Regions from separate parts of the Agromyces sp. NPDC127015 genome, predicted to be linked through region 2. Evidence: predicted binding sites of a transcription regulator. Region 2 holds the regulator's gene; the other holds the start of a gene.
The links. Region 2 encodes HrcA, which represses chaperone genes, less so after heat shock. Its sites were predicted from a motif close to TTNGCACTCGNNNNNNNCGAGTGCNAA; they were not measured.
Positions count from the first base shown of each region.

Region 1: groES (co-chaperone GroES) is a predicted target of HrcA. The motif match lies at 1,704-1,730, and genes of this name have one in related genera.

Region 1 covers NZ_JBHXDI010000005.1:330-8,108, forward strand. The annotation lists partial or broken gene ACFWGP_RS14810 (hypothetical protein) at 1-383, shown strand, start outside; gene ACFWGP_RS14815 (SAM-dependent methyltransferase) at 430-1,629, opposite strand; gene groES (co-chaperone GroES) at 1,822-2,118, shown strand; gene rarD (EamA family transporter RarD) at 2,237-3,175, shown strand; gene ACFWGP_RS14830 (ABC transporter substrate-binding protein) at 3,421-4,719, shown strand; gene ACFWGP_RS14835 (ABC transporter ATP-binding protein) at 5,109-5,882, opposite strand; gene ACFWGP_RS14840 (ABC transporter ATP-binding protein) at 5,869-6,768, opposite strand; gene ACFWGP_RS14845 (branched-chain amino acid ABC transporter permease) at 6,773-7,753, opposite strand; gene ACFWGP_RS14850 (branched-chain amino acid ABC transporter permease) at 7,767-7,779, opposite strand, start outside.
Region 2 covers NZ_JBHXDI010000001.1:743,546-751,324, reverse strand. The annotation lists gene ACFWGP_RS03490 (16S rRNA (uracil(1498)-N(3))-methyltransferase) at 1-358, opposite strand, end outside; gene dnaJ (molecular chaperone DnaJ) at 372-1,472, opposite strand; gene hrcA (heat-inducible transcriptional repressor HrcA) at 1,521-2,543, opposite strand; gene ACFWGP_RS03475 (DUF4870 domain-containing protein) at 2,730-3,134, shown strand; gene ACFWGP_RS03470 (DUF4870 domain-containing protein) at 3,248-3,631, shown strand; gene hemW (radical SAM family heme chaperone HemW) at 3,677-4,915, opposite strand; gene ACFWGP_RS03460 (DUF1990 family protein) at 4,918-5,568, opposite strand; gene lepA (translation elongation factor 4) at 5,600-7,474, opposite strand; gene ACFWGP_RS03450 (sensor histidine kinase) at 7,552-7,779, shown strand, end outside.

The DNA of each region.
Region 1 (7,779 bases), on a different contig from region 2:
TCCGGGAGGCGGACGCCCGCGAGTTCGAGGTTCCCGTCGACACCGGCCAGCTGCGCCGCATCTCGACCGGCCAGCTGCTCATCGTGCATCGGGCCGGCTACGACACCGCCGAGTCCATCGAGATCGAAGAGGAGCAGCAGCGCCGGGCCTACAGCTGGGTGGCCGCCGTCACGGGTGTGATCGGCGCGGCGGCGTCGCTCTTCGTGGGCTGGATGCTGCCGCTCTCGATCGCCGCGATCGTCTTCGGCGTGCTGGGCCTGCGCCGTGAGGAGCACGGGCGCGCGCTCGCCTTCGTGGGCATCGGCACCGGGCTCGCCGGGCTCGTCTTCTCCGCGGTCTGGATCGGCTACTACGCGATCGTCTTCGGCGCCCTGCCGGTCTGAGCGTCGCGACGGGTGTCGAGACCCGTCCTCCTGCGCGGGGCGCGCCTCAGACGGCGGGTTCGAGCCGTTCGACGAGCAGCGCGACGTGCCGGCCCTGCTCGCGGGTGAGCACGATCGTCGCCCGTTCCGTTCCGCGCAGCTTCAACCGCGTGCGCAGCGTCGCCGGATCGACGTCGACACCGCGCTTCTTGATCTCGACGGTGCCGACGCCGCGCGACTGCAGCGCCTGGCGCAGGCCCCGCTCGTCGGCCGGCAGCCGTTCGATCACGCGGAAGCCCCTGGCGAACGGGGAGTCGAACGCCGTGTCGGCCGTGAGGTACGCGATGCCCGGGCTCAGCATCCAGGCGCCGTGCTCGCGCGCGAGATCGCCGATGAGCCGTGCGCGGATGACCGCACCGTCGGGTTCGTAGAGATAGTCGCCGAGCGGGCCGTCGGGGGCGTCCTCGCTGTCGGCCGCGGCGGCGAGTTCGTGTGCGGCATCGCCGCGGATGACGAGCGCGGATCGCCCGACGCCCGGTCGGGCGAGCACGCCGAGCCAGACGGCGAGCTCGACGACGTCGCCGTCGACCGAGACCCACTGCGCCTCGGCACCGGCGGGGATCACGTCGCGATCGGTGCCCGGGCCCAGCTTCACGCCGACGGGCATCCGCTCGGCGAGCCCGAAGGCGAAGTCCAGGCTCGGCGAGTACGCCGAGGCATCCGCGATGCGGGTCGTGGTGCCGCCCGCCGTGGTGCGCCGCGCCGGATCGAGCCAGGCGCCGTCGATGCCGCCCAGCGCGACGTCCTCGGCACGAGCGTGGAGGACGCGCGCCTGGGGGAACGGGGTGAGGTTGTAGGCGGCGATCGCCGCGGTGACCTCGTCGGCCTCGGCCGCGGTGACCTCGAGGTCGATCGCGGCCATGGCCAAAGCGTCGCCGCCGATGCCGCAGCCGAGGTCGGCGACGTGGCGGACGCCCGCGCGCGAGAAGCGACCAGCGTGGAGGGCGGCGACCTGGAGCCGGGTGGCCTGCTCGAGGCCGGGCTCGGTGAACAGCATGCGCGCGGCGAACGGGCCGAACTTCGCGGCAGCCTTCGCGCGCAGCTTCGACTGGCTGAGCACGGCCGCGACGAGGCCGGCGGCGTAGCCCCTCCGGCGCAGCTCGGCCACGGTCTTCACGATGTCGGCCTTCGAGTCCCACTCGGGCAGCTCGTCGAGCAGGCGCAGGCCTTCGGGGGAGAGGAGTTCGACGAGGTCGGAGCGTTCCACCCGGCAACGCTAGCACCGGACGAGCGGCCCGCACGGCCGCGTCGGTCGCTCGTGTTCGCCGCGCGTGAACGGCGCTGGCACTCACGTTGCACGAGTGCCAGAACGCGCCTAGACTCGGCTTAGCACTCTCGCTCCGAGGCTGCTAACCAGTCTTTCGTCAAAAGACGGCATTCGTCTAGAAAAGGGGTAACCGTGTCGGTTTCCATCAAGCCGCTCGAGGATCGCATCGTCATCAAGCAGGTCGAGGCCGAGCAGACCACCGCGTCGGGTCTCGTCATCCCCGACACTGCGAAGGAGAAGCCGCAGGAGGGCGAGGTCGTCGCCGTCGGTCCCGGTCGCATCGACGACAACGGCAACCGCGTTCCGCTCGACGTCGCGGTCGGCGACAAGGTCATCTACTCGAAGTACGGCGGCACCGAGGTCAAGTTCGGTGGCGAGGACTTCCTCGTGCTCTCGGCCCGCGACGTGCTCGCGGTCGTCGTTCGCTGAGCGACCCGAAACCTTCACGATCGGCCCGGATGCCTCGGTATCCGGGCCGTTCGGCGTTCCTGGGGCCCGAAGGGTGCCCCGAAACGGCGGTGTCGCCCGCCGGGCGTAGGCTGGATCGGTGAATTCCCGCTCAGCCCACGCCGATCACGGCGCGATCAGCCGAGCGGGTCTCGGCTACGCGATCTCCGCGTACCTGCTCTGGGGCGTGCTCCCCATCTACTTCATCGCGCTCGCACCCACCGGGTCGGTCGAGATCGTCGCGTGGCGCATCCTGCTCTCGCTCGTCTTCTGCGCCCTGCTGATCACCGTCACCCGCGGATGGTCGAAGTTCGTCGCGCTCCTGCGCAACCGCCGGGTGCTCTTCACGATGGCCGCGGCGGGCGCCCTGATCTTCGTCAACTGGGAGACGTACGTCTACGCGGCGGTGAACGAGCAGGTCGTCGAGGCATCCCTCGGGTACTTCATCAACCCGATCGTGACGATCTTCCTCGGGGTGCTCGTGCTGCGCGAGCGCCTCAACCCGACGCAGTGGGTGGCCGTCGGCATCTCGATCGTCGCGGTCGTCGTGCTCGCGGTCGGGCACGGGCAGTTCCCCTGGATCGCGCTGCTGCTCGCGTTCTCGTTCGGGTTCTACGGGCTCATCAAGAAGCGCGTCGGCCCCAGGGTCGACGCCGTGTCGGGCCTCACGCTCGAGACGCTCTGGCTCGCGCCCGTCGCTGCCGCGCAGCTGTGGTGGATCGCCGCGACCGAAGGTCTCACGATGGGCACCGAGGGGGCCTGGCACGCGGTGCTGCTCTCGCTCGCCGGCGTCGTCACGGCGGTGCCGCTGCTGCTGTTCGCCGCGGCATCGCGGCGGCTGCCGCTCATCTACATGGGGTTCATCCAGTACTTCGCGCCGTTCATCCAGTTCATCGTCGGCGTCGCGGTGCTCGGCGAGCCGATGCCGCCCGAGCGGTGGATCGGGTTCGCCCTCGTCTGGGTCGCGCTCGCCGTGCTCACCGTCGACCTCGTGCGTCGCGGCCGTGCGGCGCGACGGATCGTCGCCGAGCCCGTCTGACGGACTTCGGCGGACCTTCGGCGGCCGGAGTCCCGAACGGCGGAATCCGCAGCGGATGACGCCGCATGACGCGGATTCCGTGCGTCGGAGGCCGCGCAGGTGTCGACCCGGTAACGATCCGGCCGGTGTTACCGGGTTGTGACCGCGGTGACTTGTTTCCGCGGTGGGCCCGCAATACTGTCAATCAACGGCGTCAGGACTGACGCTTGATTGTGTAACGAATTCCTTCAGTCCCAAGGAGCAACATGAGCGTCTTCGCGAAGGCTTCGGCCAAGCGTTCTGCGCGCGCAGCCTGGACGGGTCTCGCCATCGTCGGCGTCAGCACCCTCCTGCTCACCGCGTGCACCTCAGGCGGGTCACCGTCGTCGACCGAGAGCGAGAAGCCCGCCGACACCGGCGATGCCCAGCCGATCGAGGCCGGCGAGCGCGACCTGACCCTGAAGGTCGGCCAGCTCGCACCGCAGAGCGGCACGCTCGCGGTGCTCGGCCCGCCCCAGATCGCGGCTGCCCAGCTCGCGGTCAACGACATCAACGCCGCCGACCTCGGCATCAACATCGAGCTGACCCTCCGCGACGAGGGCGACAGCACGGTCGACGTCGCGACGGGTTCGGTCACCGACCTGCTCTCGGGCGGCGTCTCGGCCATCTCGGGCGCTGCGGCGTCGGCGACGACCCGCAACATCTACGAGCAGGTCACGAGCGCGGGCGTCGTGCTCATGTCGCCGTCGAACACGGGTCTCGACCTGTCGACCATCGACGACAACGGGCTCTACTGGCGCACCGCTCCCTCCGACCTGCTGCAGGGCGAGGTGCTCGGCAACCTGGCCGCCGAAGACGGCAACTCGACGCTCGGCATCATCTACCAGAACGATGCCTACGGCACGGGCTTCGCCGAGGCGACGAAGAACGCGTTCGAGGGTGCCGGCGGCGAGGTCGTGGCGGAGTCGTCGTTCAACACGGGCGACACGAACTTCTCGACCCAGATCGGCGACGTGACGGCGCAGAACCCCGACGCGATCGTGATCATCTCGTTCAACGAGGCGAAGGTCATCATCCCCGACCTCGTCGGCGGCGGCTTCCCCGGTGACAAGATCTACCTCACCGACGGCAACCGTCTCGACTACAGCGCGGACTTCGCTCCCGGCCTCATCGCCGGCTCGAAGGCGACCACGCCCGGTCTCGACCTCGCTTCGCTCGGCGACTTCACCGAGCGCCTGAAGGAGATCGACCCGAGCCTGACCGACTTCACCTACGCGGCGGAGTCGTACGACAACATCGTGCTGTTCGCGCTCGCGGCCTACGCGGCCAACGACACGAGCGGCCAGTCGATCGCCGACTACCTGACGCAGATCTCCGGCACGACCGGCGGCGGCGAGAAGGTCACCGACTTCGAGTCGGCGGCCAAGCTCCTCGCCGAGGGCGAGCAGATCGACTACGACGGTCTGTCGGGCCCGATCACGTTCGACGAGAACGGCGACCCCACGGGCGCCACGATCGGCATCTACGAGTACAACGACCAGAACGTCTCCGAGCGCGTCAACTAAGCGTTCAGCGACATTCGGAACGGCCCCGGCGCATCGCGCCGGGGCCGTTTCTCGTGCGCCGGCCGTGAGCGGCGCCAACGGCAGCGTCTCGCGCAGCCTGCCGCCGACCTGAGGTCGCGCAGACGGTCGCACGGCGGGAACGTTGCGGGCAGTTCGCGCGACTCCACGATGTGGGATCGCGTGAACGGTCGCACCGCGGGGATGCCGCGGGCAGTCCGCGCGACTCCGCGATGCGAGTCGCACGAACGGCGGGGAGCGCCCCGGTGCCGGCCGAACGCGCGACTCCACCTCGCGGACGTCGCGGCCGCGGAGGCGGCGACCCGGCCCCGCGGACATGGGAACGGGCGGATGCCGCAGCATCCGCCCGTTCGTCGTGGTTCAGGAGCTGGTCACTCCTCGTCCTGACCGAGCGTGCCCAGGTAGAGGCCGATGACCTTCGGGTCGTTGAGCAGCTCACGACCGGTGCCGGTGTAGGCGTCGCGACCCTGGTCGAGCACGTAGCCGCGATCGCAGATCTGCAGGCATCGCCGGGCGTTCTGCTCGACCATGATGGTCGTCACGCCCGCCTTGTTGATCTCCTTGACGCGGAGGAAGGCCTCGTCCTGCCTGACCGGCGAGAGGCCGGCGCTCGGCTCGTCGAGCAGCATCACGTGCGGGCCCATCATGAGCGCCCGCGACATCGCCACCATCTGGCGCTCGCCGCCCGAGAGCGAACCGGCCCGCTGGCTGAGTCGCTTTCCGAGCTCGGGGAAGATCGCCGTGACGAACTCGAGTCGCTCGCCGAGCCCCTTCGGGCGCAGGTAGATGCCCATCTCGAGGTTCTCGCGGATGGTGAGCGACGGGAACACGTTGTTCGTCTGCGGCACGAAGCCGACGCCCTTTGCGACGAGCTTGTTCGCCTTGAGATTCGTGATCTCCTCGCCGTTCAGGAAGATGCCGCCTTCGCGCACCTTCACGAGGCCGAAGATCGACTTGAGCAGCGTCGACTTGCCGGCCCCGTTGGGGCCGATGATGCCGATCAGCTCGCCGGGCGCCGCGGTCAGCGAGCACCCGTTGAGGATGTTCACGCCCGGGAGGTACCCGGCCGTGATGCTGCGCACGTCGACGACGAGGTCGCCCGCGGGCGGCTGCTCGACGGCGGGGGCGGGGCTACTGTTCGTCATCGATGAGCTCCTTCAGCGCTTCGACGTGGCCGGTGTCGGTCGCGCCGAGATCCTGGTCGTGGTGCTGGCCGAGGTACGCGTCGATCACCGCCTGATCCTGCATGACCGTGTACGGGTCGCCCTCGGCGACGACCTTGCCCTCGGCCATCACGATCACCCAGTCGGCGATGTGGCGCACCATGTGCATGTCGTGCTCGACGAAGAGCACCGACATGCCCTGGGTCTTCAGGTCGAGGATGTGGTCGAGCAGCGACTGCGTCAGCGCCGGGTTCACACCGGCCATCGGCTCGTCGAGCATGACGAGCGTCGGATCGCTCATGAGCGCCCGCGCCATCTCGAGGAGCTTGCGCTGGCCGCCGGAGAGGCTCGCCGCGTAGTCGTCCTTCTTGGCATCGAGCTTGAACCGGCCCAGCAGCTCGAGCGCCTTCGCCTCGATCTCGTCGTCCTGCTTGCGCCAGAGGAACGGCAGCATGGCGCGGAAGAGGTTCTCGCCCCGCTGGCCGGTCGCCCCGAGCTTCATGTTGTCCATGACGGTCAGGAGCCCGAGCGCCTTGGTGAGCTGGAACGTGCGGATCAGCCCGAGCCGCGCGACCTTGAAGGCCGGCACGTGCGCGAGCGACTTGCCGTCGAAGCTCCACGTGCCGTGGTCGGGCTTGTCGAACCCGGTCAGCAGGTTGAAGAACGTCGTCTTGCCGGCACCGTTCGGCCCGATGAGGGCCGTGATGGCGCCGCGCGGGACCTCGACGTGCGCGACGTCGACCGCGGTGAGGCCGCCGAAGGTGCGCTTGACCCCGTCGGCGATGAGGATCGGATCGGTCTTCTTGCAGCCCGGCACGGCGTCGCCGACGTGCAGGCCGACGCTCTTGACCGGCTTCTTCGTGGGGATGGCGTCACTTGACAAAGGACATCTCCTTCTTGTTCCCGAGCATGCCCTGTGGTCTGAACACGACCATGAGCATGATCGCCACGCCGACCAGGATGAAGCGGAGCTGGCCCGACTGCACCTCGGAGATCGGCAGCCAGCCGGCCTCGACCGCACGGGCGACGAATCCGGAGAAGAACGAAAGCGCGACCCAGAACACGATCGAGCCGAGCACCGGGCCGAGCACGGTCGCAGCGCCGCCGAGCAGCAGGATCGCCCAGGTGAAGAACGTGAGCGACGTCGCGTAGTTCGAGGGCACGACGGCTCGCGGCAGGATGAAGATCATGCCGGCGAATGTGCCGAAGACACCACCGAGGATGAGGCTCTGCATCTTGTACGAGTAGACGTTCTTGCCGAGCGAGCGCACCGCGTCCTCGTCTTCGCGGATGCCCTTGAGCACGCGGCCCCACGGGCTCCGCATGAGCACCCAGACGAGCACGCACGCGAGGGCGACGATCGTCCACGCGACCACGATGTTCCACCAGTCGTTCGCGCTGAACATCCAGGGCCCGAAGCCCGCCTTGCCCGAGAAGCTGAACGGGTTGAGCGCCCGGAAGCCGGCCTTGTACTCGCTGAGGCCGTTCGCCGAGCCGGTGACGTCGCGGAAGGTGTTCGTGGTGAACAGCAGTCGCAGGATCTCGGCCGCCGCGATCGTGACGATCGCGAGGTAGTCGGCTCGCAACCGCAGGGTCGGGATGCCGAGGATGAGCGCGAACACGACGGATGCGCCGACGGCGACCAGCACGGCGGCCCAGACGGGGAAGCCGAAGGTGAGCACCGAGATGGCGTAGCCGTATGCGCCGAGCGCCATGAAGCCGGCCTGGCCGAAGTTCAGCAGGCCCGTGTAGCCGAAGTGCACGGCGAGGCCGAGGGCCGCGAGGGCGTAGGCGGCGGTGGTCGGGCTCAGCACCTCGACGGCCGCGTTCGAGAAGATTGCTCCCCAGTCGATCATTTCGGGCCTCCTAGCCGATCCGC
Region 2 (7,779 bases):
GCGACACCGAACGGGCGGCGGCCCACGGCACGACGGCGTCGACGCCGAGCTCGGTCGACGCCTGCACGGCCATCTCATCGCGGTCGCCCTTCGCGAGGGCCTGCACGAGCGTGATCGCCGGGGAGGGACGCTCCTCGACGGCGACCTCGTCGGCGACGAGCACGAGCTCGCGGGGCTCGGTCGCGACGACCGAGCCACGGACGATCACCCCGCGCCCGTCGCCGATCGCGATGCGCTCGCCCGTGCGGATGCGCGCGACGGTGACGGCGTGCCGCGCCTCGTCGCCCGTGAGCCGCACCTCCGCGCCCGGGGCGAGCGCGCCGAGGTCGAGGGACTCGTCGAGGTACAGGCTGCTCATCTGCGGACTCCGCTCAGCCGAGGAACCGGTCGCGGAGCCGGGCGAACAGCCCCTGCTGGAAGTGGCTGAGCTCGGGCTCGGGCGACCGCTTCGACGCCGCGAACTGCGAGATCAGATCGCGCTCCTTCGACGACAGCTTCGTCGGCGTGACGACCTGCACGCCGATCTTGAGGTCGCCGCGGCCGTTGCCGCGGAGCTTGGTGACCCCGCGGTCCTTCACGGTCAGGATCTCGCCGCTCTGCGTGCCGGCCTTCACCTCGAGCTCGACGTCGCCGTCGAGACCGGGGATCGTCGCGTCCGTTCCGAGGATGGCGTCGGTCATCGCGACCTCGAGGGTCGCGAGCAGGTCGTCGCCGTTGCGGCTGAACACCTCGTGGTTCTTGACCTTGATCTCGAGGTAGAGGTCGCCGTTCGGTCCACCGGCGGGGCCGGCCTCGCCGGAGCCCGGCATCTGCAGGCGAACACCCGTGTCGACGCCCGCAGGGATGTCGACCGGCACCGTACGACGTGCGCGCACGCGCCCCTGGCCCTGGCAGGTGATGCAGGGCGTGGCGATGATCGTGCCGTAGCCGCGGCAGGTGCCGCACGGGCTCGAGGTCATCACGTTGCCGAGGAGCGAGCGCACCTGGCGCTGGATCTGGCCGCTGCCGTGGCAGATGTCGCACGTGACGGGCGAGGTGCCCGGCTGGCAGCACGACCCCTGGCAGGTCTCGCAGCGCACGGCCGTGTCGACCTCGATGTCGCGATGGGTGCCGAAGATCACCTCGTCGAGGCCGACCTCGACGCGGATCAGGGCGTCCTGGCCGCGCTCACGCCGCGACCGCGGGCCACGGCTCTGCTGGCCGGCACCGAAGAACGTCTCGAAGATGTCGCCGAAGCCGCCGAAGTTCTGGCCGCCGAAGCCGCCCTGGCCGCCGCCGAGGTCGTACTGCTGGCGCTGCTTGGGGTCGCTCAGCACGTCGTACGCGTGGGTCACCTCTTTGAAGCGCTCGGATGCCTCGGCGCCCGGGTTCACGTCGGGGTGGAGTTCTCGCGCGAGGCGGCGGTACGCCTTCTTGATCTCGTCGGGGGTGGCGTCGCGGGAGACGCCGAGGACCTCGTAGTGGTCGGCCACGGAGGGCTTGTCCTTTCGGTTGCGCCGGTCGGTTCGGACGGCGGCTGGTCAGTTCTCGCCGAGCGTGCGGGAGAGGTATCGGGCGACGGCGCGGACGGCCGCCATGCTGTTGGAATAGTCCATTCGGGTCGGCCCGACGACGCCGAGGCGCGAGATGTCGCGCCCGGGGATCTCGAACGCACTCGACACGATCGACGTCTCGCCGAGGCCGAACGAGGCGTTCTCTCGGCCGATGCGAACGGCGACGGCGTGCTCGTCGGTCGCCATCTCGCCGAAGAGCCTGAGCAGCACGACCTGTTCCTCGATCGCCTCGATCACCCCGAGGATCGACCCGGCGAAGTCCTGTTCGGTGCGCACGAGGTTCGCGGCACCCGCGACGACCAGCCGGTCGCTGCGCTGCTGGCGCGCCTGGTCGGCGAGCGTCGCGGCGAGCGTGTGCAGCACCGCGGCGTGGCGCCGGTCGACGACGTCGAGCTCGCCCGACAGCAGCTCCGAGGCATCCGTCATCGTGGTGCCCGCGACGAGCTCGTTGAGGCGGTGCCGGAGCGACGCGAGCGTCTCGTCGTCGACCGGTTCGGCGAGCTCGGCGAGCCGCTGCTCGACCTGGCCGGAGTCGGCGATGAGGATGCAGAGCACGCGGGAGGGTGCGAGCGCGACGAGCTCGACGTGACGCACCCGTGCACTCGAGAAGCTCGGGTACTGCACGACCGCGAGCTGCTTCGTGAGCTGGGAGATGAGGCGAACGGTGCGGGCGAGCAGTTCGTCGAGGTCGCTCGACTCGCCGAGGAAGGTCTCGATCGCCTGTCGCTGCGCCGAGCTCAGCGGACGCACGTCGGTGAGCTGGTCGACGAAGACGCGATAGCCCTTGTCGGTCGGAATGCGGCCCGACGACGTGTGCGGCGCCGCGATCAGCTCCTCCTCTTCGAGGAGTGCCATGTCGTTGCGGATGGTCGCGGCCGAGACGCCGAAGGCGTGGCGTTCGACGATCGTCTTCGAGCCGACGGGTTCGCGCGAGGCGACATAGTCCTGCACGATCGCGCGGAGCACCGCGAGACTGCGTTCGGAGACCATGGCCCTCGCTTCCTCTGCACGGCTTGGCACTCGATCGATCGGAGTGCCAATCATATCGCGACATCCCGTGACCCGGCCGTTGCCGCGGTCCCACCGGGGCGCTACCGTATGGATGTTCCGCGCGCCGCCCCCGTTCCCGCGGCCCGCGCCTCCACCCGACCGTTCCCGCCCCCGAAAGGCATGCCCATGAGCGACTCCGCACCGCCGCCCCCCGCCCCCGAGCCGCAGCCGGCCGCCCCCCTCGCCCACGACCAGGACGTGCTCTGGGGCTCGCTCGCCCAGCTCGGCGGCATCGTCGGCCCGCTGCCCTCGCTCATCATCTGGCTCGTGTTCAAGGACCGCGGCCCGTTCACGAACGTCGAGGCGAAGGAGGGCCTCAACTTCCAGATCACGGCGATCATCGCGTACGTCGCGATCGTGATCGTGAACATGGTGCTGGCCCTCGTGACCTTCGGGTTCTGGGGGTACGTCGGGTGGCTCCTGCCGACCGCGCTCTGGGTGACCGTCGTCGTGTTCTCGATCCTCGCGTACCTCAAGGCGAAGGACGGCGTGCACTACCGGTACCCCTTCGCCATCCGCCTCATCAAGTAGCCGGTTCGACGACGCATTGCCGAGCGCGCCGCGGGAACTCTTCCGCGGCGCGCTCGTCTGTGCCAGCATGACAGCGACCCGCCGCCGCCCGGCGGCCCGATCAAGGAGAGACCATGTCCGAGGGCACCCCGCCACCTCCCCCGCCCGTGAACCCCTACGAGCAGAACCAGCCGCTCAGCCCGTCCGACGAGAAGCTCTGGGCGACGCTGATCCAGATCGGCGGCATCATCTTCGGCGTCCTGCCGTCGCTGATCGGCTACCTCATCCTGAAGGACAAGGGCCCGTTCGTCCGCGGCCACGCGGCGACGGCGCTGAACTTCCAGATCACGCTGCTCATCGCCTATGTCGTCGGCTGGATCACCGCGTTCATCCTGATCGGATTCATCATCCTCGCCGCGGCGTGGATCTGCTCGATCGTCTTCGGCATCATCGCCGCGATCGCGGCGAACAAGGGCGAGCCGTACGTCTACCCGATCGCGATCAAGTTCGTCAACTGAGCTCGTCCGCACCGGTTCTCGATCCGCGCCCCGCGTCGTCGGGCGCTACTCGACCACCGGAGCGTCGAGCAGCCGCCGCACCACCGCGTCGGCGAGGAGCCGCCCCTTCCGCGTGAGCGTCAGCACGCCGGAGAGGGCGGCTCTCGCGTCGACGAGGCCGTCTGCGATGAGCCCGGCGACCGCATGACGGCCGCCGGTGTGCAGCGAGGCGAGCTCGAGCCCCTCCCGGATCCGCGTCGCGAGCAGCACGCGCTCGGTCTCGCGCGTCGGTCCGTCGAGCACTTCGCGGCCCACGGCGGGCGAGATGCCCTTCGCGAGGCGTTCGGCGTACGCCGAGGGATGCTTCGCGTTCCACCAGCGCACGCCGCCGACGTGGCTGTGCGCGCCCGGGCCGACGCCCCACCAGTCGTCGCCCCGCCAGTACCCGAGGTTGTGGCGCGACCGGTGCCGGGTGCCGCGCGCCCAGTTGCTGACCTCGTACCAGTCGTAGCCGGCCGCGGCGAGCGACTCGTCGGCGAGCTCGTACATGTCGGCCTCGAGGTCGTCCGACGGCGTCGCGAGCTCACCGCGGCGGATCTGCCGGGCGAGCTTCGTGCCGTCCTCCACGATGAGCGCGTACGCGCTCAGGTGGTCGGGGCGCTGCGCGATGGCGTGCTCGAGGCTGCGCCGCCAGTCGTCGAGCGACTCCCCCGGCGTGCCGTAGATGAGGTCGAGGCTGACGTCGAGCCCTGCGTCGCGGGCCCACTCGACGACCTGCGGCACCCGCTCGGGGTCGTGCGTGCGGTCGAGCGCCGCCAGCACGTGCGGAACCGCCGACTGCATGCCGAACGACACGCGCGTGAACCCGCCGGCCGCGAGCTCGTCGAGCTCTCGCCGTCCGACCGAGTCGGGATTCGCCTCGGTCGTGACCTCGGCGCCGGGCGCGAGGCCGAACTCGTCGCGCACGGCGCCGAGCATCTCGACGAGGTCGGCGGCGGGCAGGAGGGTGGGCGTGCCGCCGCCGAAGAACACGGTCTCGACCGGGCGGGAGGGGACTTCGGATGCCTCGAGCACGCGCCGCGACATCCTGATCTCGTCGATCGCCTGGCCCGCGTAGTCGGCCTGCCGGGCGCCGCGCAGCTCGTCGGACGTGTACGTGTTGAAGTCGCAGTACCCGCACCGCACCCGGCAGAACGGCACGTGCACGTAGACGCCGAACGCGCGGTCCGCGGCGCCCGCGGCCGCCTGGGCCGGCAGCAGGCCGTCGGCCGGAGCCGGTTCGCCGAGCGGCAGCGCCGAGCCCACGCCTACACGCCGCCGGCGGGGTGGAGCGCCCGCAGCTCCCTGCGGGTGAGCTCGCGACGACGACGACGGGTGGACGGCGAGAGCACGGCGCGCACGCCGCCCGCGGTCGCGAGGATCGAGCGGATGGTGAGCCACACCGTGTCGTCGTCGCGGTGCTCGAGGATGAACGACTCCTCGCCGGTCTCGGCGCCGTGCGCCGTCGTTCCGTAGGCGAAGCCGATCCGGTTCGGTTCGTCGATCACGTAGACGACGAGCACGGGGGTCTTCGCCGTGCCGAACCGCCGCTTGTGCTCGAGCGTCGCGGTCATGCCCGCGGCGATGTACGGGGTGCCGTCGGCGCCGAACCGGTCCTCCGTGCGGGGCGCGGGCTGGTCGGCGAGCGGGGCGCCGGTCGGGTCGAACACGATGCCGGGGTACTGGGCCCCGGTGCCGGCCGACACGTCGGCGATCGTGAACCCGGCTCCCCGTTGGATGCCCCACGTCATGAGCGCCTCGGCCGAGCGGTCGAACCGCTCCTGGCCCGAGCCGAGCCGTACCGCGTCCTCGGCGGGCCGGAGGCCCACCGGCGGGTAGCGGAGGAAATCGGGGTCGAGCGTGGCGCCGATCGCCCCGTAGGTGACCGACTGGTCGGTGAACGTGCTTCTGCGAGTCATCCGTGTTCCTTCGCGCGCGGCGGGCCGCGCGCTACTTCTTGGCGTCCTTCTTGGTCTCCGTGTCGCCCGACAGCGCCGCGATGAAGGCCTCCTGCGGGACCTCGACCCGGCCCACCATCTTCATGCGCTTCTTGCCCTCCTTCTGCTTCTCGAGGAGCTTGCGCTTGCGGGTGATGTCACCGCCGTAGCACTTGGCGAGCACGTCCTTGCGCATCGCACGGATCGACTCTCGCGCGATGATGCGCGCACCGATCGCGGCCTGGATCGGCACCTCGAACTGCTGGCGGGGAATGAGCTCGCGCAGCCGACCGGTCATGAGCACGCCGTAGGCGTAGGCCTTGTCGCGGTGCACGATCGCGCTGAAGGCGTCGACCTGCTCGCCCTGCAGCAGGATGTCGACCTTCACGAGGTCGGCCGCCTGGTCGCCGACCGGCTCGTAGTCGAGGCTCGCGTACCCGGCCGTCTTCGACTTCAGCTGGTCGAAGAAGTCGAAGACGATCTCACCGAGCGGGATGTTGTACCGGATCTCGACGCGGTCCTCGCCGAGGTACTCCATGCCGAGCAGGCTGCCGCGGCGCGACTGGCAGAGCTCCATGATCGTGCCGACGTAGTCCTTCGGGGCGAGGATCGCGGCCTTCACCATGGGCTCGCGCACCTCGGCGATCTTCGCGCCCGTCGGGAACTCGCTCGGATTCGTGACGGTGACGGTCTTCTTGTCCTCGGTCGTGACCTCGTAGACCACGCTCGGCGCCGTCGCGATGATGTCGAGCCCGAACTCGCGGCGCAGCCGCTCGGTCACGATCTCGAGGTGGAGGAGGCCGAGGAAGCCGGCGCGGAACCCGAAGCCGAGCGCGACCGACGTCTCGGGCTCGTACACGAGCGCCGCATCGGAGAGCTTCAGCTTGTCGAGCGCCTCACGCAGCTCGGGATAGTCGCTGCCGTCGATCGGGTAGAGACCCGAGAACACCATCGGGAGCGGCTCGGTGTAGCCGGCGAGCGCCTCGGCGGCGGGCTTCACCGCCGTCGTGACCGTGTCGCCGACCTTCGACTGGCGTACGTCCTTCACGCCGGTGATGAGGTAGCCGACCTCGCCGACGCCGAGGCCCTTGGTGGGCGTGGGCTCGGGCGCGGAGACGCCGATCTCGAGGATCTCGTGCGTCGCGCGGGTCGACATCATCTGGATGCGCTCGCGCGGGTTCAGCTGGCCGTCGACCATGCGCACGTAGGTGACGACGCCGCGGTAGCTGTCGTAGACCGAGTCGAAGATCATCGCACGGGGTGCTGCGTCGGCGTTGCCGACCGGCGCGGGGATGCGCTCGACGACCCGGTCGAGCAGCTCCTCGACGCCGACGCCCGTCTTTCCGGAGACCTTCAGCACGTCGTCGGGCGAGCCGCCGATGAGGTCGGCGAGCTCGCGCGCGTACTTCTCGGGCTCGGCCGCCGGAAGGTCGATCTTGTTGAGCACTGGGATGATCTCGAGGTCGTTCTCGAGCGCGAGGTAGAGGTTCGCGAGGGTCTGCGCCTCGATGCCCTGGGCGGCGTCGACGAGCAGGATCGCCCCCTCGCACGCGGCGAGCGAGCGCGAGACCTCGTACGAGAAGTCGACGTGGCCGGGGGTGTCGATCATGTTGAGCGCGTACGCACGGCTCTCGCCCGAGGCATCCTCGACCTGCCACGGCATGCGCACCGCCTGGCTCTTGATCGTGATGCCCCGCTCGCGCTCGATGTCCATGCGATCGAGGTACTGCGCCCGCATGTCGCGATCGGACACGATGCCCGTGATCTGCAGCATGCGGTCGGCAAGCGTCGACTTGCCGTGGTCGATGTGCGCGATGATGCAGAAGTTTCGGATCAACGCGGGGTCGGTGGCGGCGGGCACCGGCGGGTTCACAGCTCTCGGAGACATCCTGTCGATTCTCCCATGATTCGGCTTCCGACTTTCGACGGATGCCTCGCGGCGGGCGCCGCGGCTACGCTCGCAGCATGAGCGCGACCCTGCCGAACCCGTCGCGCGGGGCCGAATCGGCGCTGCGCCCGGTGTTCATCGCGCTTCGGCTCGGGCTGCACCTGCTCGTCGTCGGGCTCACGCTCTTCGTCATCGTGCGGGCGCTCATCTCCGACGACACCGACGAGGTGCCGATCACGGTGCTCGCGATCGCGTTCCTCGCCTGCTACGGCGCGGGGGTCGCGACGGCGCACCGGCACCTGCCG